Regions from separate parts of the Pseudomonas gebzensis genome, predicted to be linked through region 1. Evidence: predicted binding sites of a transcription regulator. Region 1 holds the regulator's gene; each other region holds the start of a gene.
What was found. The regulator FliA, encoded in region 1, starts transcription of late flagellar genes. The targets are predictions, from matches to a motif close to CTAAAGTTTNNNNNNNNNNNGCCGNTAA.

Region 2: a site for FliA is predicted at 870-897, ahead of motA (flagellar motor stator protein MotA). Genes of this name have one in related genera too.
Region 3: a site for FliA is predicted at 811-838, ahead of SJI00_RS12430 (flagellar protein MotY). Genes of this name have one in related genera too.
Region 4: a site for FliA is predicted at 944-971, ahead of SJI00_RS14060 (methyl-accepting chemotaxis protein). Genes of this name have one in related genera too.

Annotation. Positions count from the first base shown of each region.
Region 1 covers NZ_JAXQNS010000001.1:477,229-479,430, forward strand. The annotation lists gene flhF (flagellar biosynthesis GTPase FlhF) at 1-24, shown strand, start outside; gene fleN (flagellar synthesis regulator FleN) at 116-949, shown strand; gene fliA (RNA polymerase sigma factor FliA) at 946-1,686, shown strand; gene SJI00_RS02230 (chemotaxis response regulator CheY) at 1,874-2,202, shown strand, end outside.
Region 2 covers NZ_JAXQNS010000008.1:27,467-29,668, forward strand. The annotation lists gene SJI00_RS15905 (HDOD domain-containing protein) at 1-831, opposite strand, end outside; gene motA (flagellar motor stator protein MotA) at 962-1,813, shown strand; gene motB (flagellar motor protein MotB) at 1,817-2,202, shown strand, end outside.
Region 3 covers NZ_JAXQNS010000005.1:353,547-355,748, forward strand. The annotation lists gene pyrC (dihydroorotase) at 1-720, opposite strand, end outside; gene SJI00_RS12430 (flagellar protein MotY) at 875-1,900, shown strand; gene SJI00_RS12435 (argininosuccinate synthase) at 2,033-2,202, shown strand, end outside.
Region 4 covers NZ_JAXQNS010000006.1:308,800-311,001, reverse strand. The annotation lists gene SJI00_RS14070 (cysteine hydrolase family protein) at 1-281, shown strand, start outside; gene SJI00_RS14065 (hypothetical protein) at 537-905, shown strand; gene SJI00_RS14060 (methyl-accepting chemotaxis protein) at 1,006-2,202, shown strand, end outside.

The DNA.
Region 1 (2,202 bases):
CACCCTGGCAAGCGGGTGGGTTGAGAGATGTGCTGCGAAAAGTACCTACAGAACGAGGCGGGCGGTTGGCTTCCACTGTGGCATGGGTCCAAGCGAGACAAGGTAAACAACAGACATGGGTAGCATGCATCCTGTACAGGTGATCGCCGTAACCGGCGGTAAAGGCGGCGTCGGCAAGACCAACGTTTCAGTCAACTTGTCCCTGGCCCTGGCCGAGCTGGGACGCAGGGTCATGCTGCTCGACGCCGACCTTGGCCTGGCCAACGTCGACGTGCTGCTGGGCCTGACCCCCAAGCGCACCCTGGCCGACGTCATCGAAGGCCGCTGCGAGCTGCGCGACGTGCTGTTGCAGGGCCCAGGCGGTGTGCGCATCGTGCCGGCGGCGTCGGGCACGCAGACCATGGTGCACTTGCAGCCTGCGCAGCACGCCGGGTTGATCCAGGCCTTCAGCGAGATTGGCGACAACCTCGACGTGCTGGTGATCGACACCGCCGCCGGCATTGGCGACTCGGTGGTGAGCTTCGTGCGCGCGGCCCAGGAAGTGCTGCTGGTGGTGTGCGACGAGCCGACCTCGATCACTGACGCGTACGCACTGATCAAACTGCTCAACCGCGATTACGGCATGAACCGCTTCCGCGTGCTGGCCAACATGGCGCAGAGCCCGCAGGAAGGGCGCAACCTGTTCGCCAAGCTGACCAAGGTCACCGACCGCTTCCTCGATGTGGCCCTGCAGTACGTCGGCGCCGTGCCCTACGACGAATGCGTGCGCAAGGCGGTGCAGAAGCAGCGCGCCGTGTACGAAGCGTTCCCCCGTTCCAAATGCGCCCTGGCGTTCAAGGCCATCGCGCAGAAGGTCGACAGCTGGCCGCTGCCAGCCAATCCTCGCGGCCACCTGGAGTTCTTCGTCGAGCGCCTGGTGCAGCCGACCAGCGCAGGGCCGGTGCTATGAGTGCGAGCGGTTACAAGATGTACAGCCGGGCAGCCAAAGATTCCCAGTACGAGCTGATCGAGCGCTACGCGCCGCTGGTCAAGCGCATTGCCTACCACTTGCTGGCCCGGCTGCCGGCCAACGTGCAGGTCGAGGACCTGATCCAGGCCGGCATGATCGGTCTGCTCGAAGTGGCCAACAAATACGACGCCAGCAAGGGCGCCAGTTTCGAGACCTACGCCGGCATTCGCATCCGCGGCGCCATGCTCGATGAGGTGCGCAAGGGTGACTGGGCACCGCGCTCGGTGCACCGCAACACGCGCATGGTCAGCGAGGCGATGCGCGCCGTTGAAGCCAGAACCGGACGTGACGCTAAAGATCACGAGGTTGCTGCCGAACTCAAGATGGGGCTGGATGATTATTACGGCATCCTCAACGATACCTTGGGTAGCCGCCTGTTCAGTTTCGACGACCTGCTGCAGGACGGCGAACACGAAGGGCTGCACGAGGACGGTGCCAGCGGCCAGATCGAACCGGGCCGTGGCCTTGAAGACGAACGGTTCCAGGCGGCCTTGACCGATGCCATCGCCAACCTGCCGGAGCGTGAACGTCTGGTCCTGGCGCTGTATTACGACGAAGAGCTGAACCTCAAGGAAATCGGCGAGGTGCTGGGGGTCAGCGAATCGCGGGTCAGCCAGTTGCACAGCCAGTGCGCGGCGCGTCTGCGCAGTCGCCTGGGTGAGTGGCGCGCGCGCTGACGCGCCGGCGCGGCAGGTGACCGGCAAACGTGGATCGCGGTGGTTTTGCAAGGCATGTAACGGTCAGACAACGCCGCACAGGTTGCAGCGCAAGGCTTGCAATGTGCCGCTTAAAGAACGAATGACGCACACGCTCGGCGCCGAGCGCGTGATGAGACTGTTTGGAGATCTCTAATTGAACAAAGACATGAAAATCCTCATCGTTGACGATTTCTCGACGATGCGGCGGATCATCAAGAACCTGCTGCGCGATCTGGGTTTCACCAACACCGAAGAGGCCGACGATGGCCTCACCGCCCTGCCGATGCTGGAGCGGGGCAATTACGACTTCCTGGTGACCGACTGGAACATGCCCGGCATGTCCGGCATCGACCTGCTGCGCAAGGTGCGTGCCCACGACACGCTCAAGAGCATGCCGGTGCTGATGGTCACTGCCGAAGCCAAGCGCGACCAGATCATCGAGGCCGCACAGGCTGGTGTGAACGGGTACGTGGTCAAGCCTTTCACCGCCCAGGT
Region 2 (2,202 bases), on a different contig from region 1:
GTGCGGGTTGTCCCAGCCCACTTGCGCGGCCAGCGCTAAATTGTTGGCCAGCAACACGGTGTTGGCGGGTTGGTTGAACCAGCGGCGCAGGCCGGGTTCCTGGTCCAGGCGGTGTTGCTGTTCCAGCGGATCCTGCTCACGGGAGATGCTGATCACCTGGGCCAGATGCTCACGCTCTTCGAGCAGCAGGCGGTAACCCTGGGTCACCCACTCTGGCAGCCGCCAGTGTTCGGCCACCGCGCGGCACAGCGCCATGATGCGTACGCCGAACAGCTCCTGCTCGACCTGCGCCGCGTCCTCACCGCGGTGAATGACCCGCAGCTCCCAGGTATCGAGCAATGCGGGGTAGGTCAGCGCCAGCGGCCACAGTGGCGACAGAAACAACAGGCTGCCCCAGTGGATTTCCTGCCATAGCCGTGCCAGACGGCTGGCGAACAGGCCGCTGGCCTGCTGGCTGGCGTGCTGGCTGATCTGCACGAACTGGTTGAGCGTGGGCGGCAGGTCGCTGCTGGGTATCGCCGGCAGGCGGGCGAGCAGTTGCGCGCAGCGCGCCAGGCCCAGGCGATTGAGCGCCACTTCCAGGCTTTCGGCCGGTTCTGCCTGGCTGGCGTTGGCCGAGTGGTTGGCCTCACGCATCACCGACAGCACCAGCGCGGGGCTGCCCTGCATCAGTTCAGCGATGTCGCGCAGCGAGCGGCGTGAGTCGTTGATGGCCGACAGCACGCGGTCGTGGCTTTCCTTCGGAACAGGAAGCCGAACGCCATCGAGCACCTTCACCCACGCCTCTAGCGTCGATGGAGTCTGACTTGGGACCTTGGTTTCACTTGGCATTTTGACATCAGTCCGAACTGGCTTTTCGCTAGGAGTGGCTATAGTCTGGCGCAGTTCTGCCGATAAGTAGAAGAAGAGTTTCAGAGCCCCCCTCAAGGTCCTTTTTCACATCTGCTAATACGTTGAATTTATGGCAAAAATTATCGGCATTATCATCGTATTCGCCAGCGTGCTCGGCGGTTACGTTCTCTCGCACGGCAAGATCGGTGCCCTGATTCAGCCGTTCGAAGTGCTCATCATCGGCGGCGCCGCACTGGGTGCGTTCATCCAGGCCAACCCCGGCAGCATGACGATGCACGTCTTCAAGAAATCCCTGAAGATGTTCAAGTCGCGTTATACCCACGCTTTTTATCTGGAAGTGCTGAGCCTGGTGTACGAGATCCTCAACAAGAGCCGCCGCGAAGGCATGATGGCGATTGAGGCCGACATCGAAGACCCCGCCGCCAGCCCCATCTTCAGCAAGTACCCGAGCATCATCGGTGACGCATCGATGATCGCGTTCATCTGCGATTACCTGCGCATCATGTCCACCGGCAACATGGCGCCCCATGAGCTTGAAGGCTTGTTCGACATGGAGCTGCTGAACATGAAGGAAGAGCTCGAGCACCCCTCTCATGCGGTCACCGGCATTGCCGATGGCATGCCTGGTTTCGGTATCGTCGCGGCGGTACTGGGCATCGTGGTGACCATGGCGTCGCTGGGTGAGGGCGACCAGGCGGCCATCGGTATGCACGTCGGTGCGGCGCTGGTCGGTACCTTCTTCGGTATTCTCGCGGCCTACGGCTTCTTCGGCCCGCTGGCCAATTGCCTCAAGCACGATGCCAAGGAAGAGATCAACGTGTACGAGGCGATCAAGGCCTCGTTGGTGGCTTCGGCCTCCGGCATGCCGCCCACGCTGGCCGTGGAGTTCGGCCGCAAGGTGCTCTACCCGGGCCATCGTCCAAGCTTCGCCGAGCTGGAACAAGCGGTCCGCGGTCGCTGAGTCATGGAGAACAACCAGCCCATCATCGTCAAGCGCGTCAAGCGCTTCGGCGACGGACACCACGGCGGCGCCTGGAAAATCGCCTTCGCCGACTTCGCCACGGCCATGATGGCGTTCTTCCTGGTGCTGTGGCTGATGTCCACGGCTACGCCGGAGCAGAAGATCGCCATTGCCGGCTACTTCCAGGACCCGATCGGTTTTGCCGAAAGCGGCACGCCTTACGTCATCGACCTGGGCGGCACGCCGGAGATGGCGCCGGACAAGACCATCAATCCTGAACAGAACATGGAATCCACGCCGCCGCTCAACCCGCAGGTGAACAAGGACCAGGTCGAAAGCATGGCCGAGCAGGTCGAGCGCGAGCGTCTGGAACTGTTGCTGCAAGAGCT
Region 3 (2,202 bases), on a different contig from region 1:
GCTGCCGCTGGTAGCCGCATCGAGCAGTGCCACCTGGTGGGTGTTGCGCTTGAGGATCGGCAGGCAATAGAAGTGCGGACGGATACCGCCCACCAGCATGTGGTTGCGGTTGTACAGCAGGTGCTGGGGGGTGATGGTGGCGCCCACGTTGGCCGAGGCCTCGTTGACGAACTGCGCCGCATCGCCTGTGGTGATGTGCTCGAAAACCACCTTCAGGTCGGGGAAACGCTCGACCAGACGGCGCATGTGCTCGTCGATAAAGCGCTTTTCACGGTCGAACACGTCGATCTCGGGGCGCGTCACTTCGCCGTGCACCAAGAGCGGCAGGCCGGTTTCGGCCAAGGCTTCGATGGCCGGGAAGATCTTGTCGATGCTGGTCACGCCGGAGTCGGAGTTGGTCGTGGCGCCTGCCGGATAGAGCTTGGCGGCATACACGAAGCCACTGGCCTTGGCGGCCAGGACGTCCTCGCGGGTGGTGCGGTCGGTGAGGTACAGCACCATCAGCGGCTCGAAGCGGCTGCCCGCTGGACGGGCGGCGAGGATGCGCTCGCGATAGGCGCCGGCTTCATCGGCACTGCGCACCGGGGGCACCAGATTAGGCATGATGATGGCGCGGGCGAAGGTGCGTGCGACATCCGCAACGGTGTGACGCAGCACAGCACCATCGCGCAGATGGATGTGCCAGTCGTCGGGGCGCAGGAGGGTCAGGCGATCGGACATTGGGGATTCCAGGCGGGTCGAACTCAGGGCGCCAATGCTACCGGAAAAGCGCCGTCCGAGCATCTGCGCTGCCAAGGCTGCAGGGCCACTATCAAGTTTTAGCCGACACGTCCGATAGCCTGCAGGTATGCCGCAACGATTCATGGAGCCACCCGTGCGCCAGCGTTACCTGTTCATCCTCACGCTGCTCGCCAGCCTGCCGGCAGGGGCCATGACCCTGCAGAGCCGCTTGGAAGACGTCGCCTGGAAGGTCGAGGGCGATCAGTTCGAGTGCCGTCTGGTCCAGCCGATCAAAGGGTTTGGCAGCGGTGAATTCGTTCGCCGGGCTGGCGAGCAGCCGACCTTCAGCCTGCGCTCTGACAGCCACTTGCTGGGCACTGGCAGCGCCTCCCTGCTGGCCGCAGCAGCGCCCTGGCAGCCGGGGCGTGGCGATATCGGCCTGGGCTCGGTGCGCCTGGCGGCCAGTGGCCTGTTGTTCACCTCGACTCAGGCCCAGGCCAGCCGGGTGATCAGTGGCCTGCTGGAGGGGCGCAGCGCCGTGGTGCGCAAAGCCTCCGGCATGGGTGGGCAGGCCATCGAAGTGCGTGTGTTGCCGGTGAGCTTCGCCAAGGGGTTCGATGACTACCTGGCCTGCGCGGGCAAACTGTTGCCGATGAACTACGACCAGGTGCGGCAGACCCAGGTCGCGTTCCCTGGCACGGGCGCCGAGCTGGACAGTGCTGCGCGCACGCGGCTGGACCTGATTCTGGACTACCTCAAGGCTGATCCGTCGGTGAACCACATCGAGCTCGATGGCCATTCCGACAACAGCGGCAACCGCCTGAGCAACCGTGACATGTCCCGCCGCCGTGCGTTGGCCGTGGCGGATTATCTGGTCGGCCATGGCGTACCGATGGAGCAGATTCTGGTGCGCTTCCATGGCGAGCGTTACCCGCTGGTGAAAAACAACACCGCCGCCAACCGTGCGCGAAATCGGCGGGTGAACATCCAGCTCGAGCGTGTCACGCCAGCTCCTCGGCCTGCCGAGAAGCCCGCGCAGGCACCGCAAGCGGCCTCCGCGGAGCCTGGCCCAGCGGCGGCTGAGGGCAAGGCATCCACCTCAGCCCCTGCATCGCCTGCCACGCCTGCCGCTGCCCAGGCCGCCCCTGTTCCAGCGGCCGCGCCTGCCCAGGGCAAATGAGGGTCAAGCCATGAACGGCGGCGCACGTTCGGCCACTGTCGCTTTGTCATCACAAGCTGTCGCGCCCCTGTAAATCTGTGCGCAAGGCCGGTAGAATCGGAGGCTTTCCGTACAACCCCGTGGAGTGATGGCATGGCGGACGTAAAGAAGGTCGTACTGGCGTATTCCGGCGGCCTTGATACTTCGGTGATTCTCAAGTGGCTGCAGGATACCTACGACTGCGAAGTGGTGACCTTCACCGCTGACCTCGGTCAGGGCGAAGAGGTCGAGCCGGCTCGCGCCAAAGCCCAGGCGATGGGCGT
Region 4 (2,202 bases), on a different contig from region 1:
AAAAGCGGCGGCCCAATGCTTTTGCAATGACTGGCCTGGCCGACCAACTGCGCACTTGTGGCGCTACCGGCGTAGTCATCACTGGGATGAAAACGCAATACTGCGTCGACAGCACCTGCCGTGCTGCGCGAGATCTTGGCTTCGATACAGTACTGATCGCCGACGGCCACACCTGTTCGGACACGCCAGTGATCAAAGCCGAGGACATCATCGCGCATCACAATGCAACGCTCGAGGGGGCGTTCTGTCAGTTGGTCCGGGCCGAGGAGTGGCGCTTCTAACGCTACCCGCCAGCGCGGGGACGCGCATGAATGGCCCTGGGCATTGGCATCGGCTTGCGTTCGCGTAGCTGCTCTACATGGCCTGCGCCCCGCGCGTTCCCATCGTTTCTCTACACACCCTGAGTGATAGACTCGCTGATCGCGAGCCAGGGAGAGTGACAGATGGGTATAGGGCAAAAGCTGCGGGCACTCAGCGTGCGCGTAACGCCGACCAGGTCTCGAACTGCAGCATGCCTGTGGTTGGTGGTAGGGGTGATGGCGCTGCGTTATGCAGAGCCCTCTGCATCTTTGATCATGTACACGGTGCCGTTGGGCATTATCTTGTTTGCACTGGGCCCGCTGGAGCTGCTGCCAAAAAGCTGGCCCAGGCTGAATTTCCTCATGAATGCCATGGCCACCTCCTTCTTTTTCGGCAGCCTCATGTTCGCTACCGTCGCGCTGTCTTATGAAATGCCATTGGAGAAGGGTGCAAGAACCGTGTTCTGCCTCAGTGGCTGGGCAATAGAGCTGTTGGTATTCCACAAGGCGTTGCCCTGGATAAAGAAATCGCCTTTTCATCGACTCGGCGAGGACCGAATCGCGTATTCCCCACCCGTGGACAGCCAGGGCGCCGGACGGGACTGAGATCCACCGTGGTCTGAGCGGCCCTGGCTGAAATAACGCTCAATCTTTGATGCCCCTCGTCGATAGCCTCAGTACACAATTGCGGCCTTCGAGAACCACCATGTTTTTAAAAAATGCTCGTCTTTCCACCAAGCTCCTGACGGCGTTCGGGGTCTGCGCAGTGATTACGCTCGGTGTTGGTCTGTTGGGTAGCCGTGGTGTGAGTCAGATGTCGCAGAGTCTGCGACTGGTGTTCTCCAATAACCTTGTCTCGGTGTCGAAAACGGCAGAGGCACGGTCTGAGGCAATCGCCCAGCAACGCGACATCTATGCGCTGATCACGGCCACCGCCGAAGGGGCTCCAGAGCAAACCAAGGACAGCATTCTACAAGCCATGGCAGCCAGCCAGGCCGCCAGTGAGCGCGCCTTTGCCCTCTACCGGCAGACGCCGTTGGAAGATGACGAGCGTGCGGCCGGTGACCAGTTGGAGAAGGATTGGCCGGCGTACCAGCAGCAGGTTCAAAAGGTCTTGGCAGCAGTCAGGGCGAACGATCTGCCAACCGCGCGTGGCCTGATCACGGGTGAGATGGCCGAGGTGTACAAAAAGGTCATGGCCGAATTCACCATCATGGTCGAATCGAACAACCGCCAGATCAAGCAAGGCGGTGTGGATGCCGCCGAGCAAGGGCAGCAGGTGTCCATGACGCTCTACGCGGGCATTCTGCTTGCCTTCATTGCGGCGTTTGCCATGGGCATCCTGGTGAGCCGTCTGATCGGCCGGCCGATCAGCTCAGCCGTCGCCTCGGCGCAGTTGATTGCCGGCGGTGACCTGAGCCAGTCGATCACCAGCGATGCGGGTGATGAAACAGGCCAACTGATCAACGCCCTTGGCAGCATGCAGGGCAGCCTCAAGCAGACGCTCCACCAGATCTCCGATGCGGCCAATCAGCTGGCCTCTGCGGCTGAAGAGCTCAACAGCGTGACGGAAGATGGTAGCCGCGGGCTGCTGAGGCAGAACGACGAGATCCGTCAGGCTGCCACCGCGGTCAATCAGATGACGTCGTCGGTCGATGAAGTAGCGCGCAACGCCGTTTCCACCTCCGAAGCATCACGCACTGCCTCTGATCAGGCCAACCGCGGTGTGACCCAGGCGCGTGATGCGGTGACGGCGGTCAATGATGCCACTGTGGAGATCCAGGACTCCTCGACCACCGTTGAGCAACTGGCCGGGCAGGTCAAGGAAATCGCCAAGGTGCTCGACGTCATTCGTGGTATTGCCGAGCAAACCAACTTGCTCGCGCTCAACGCGGCTATCGAG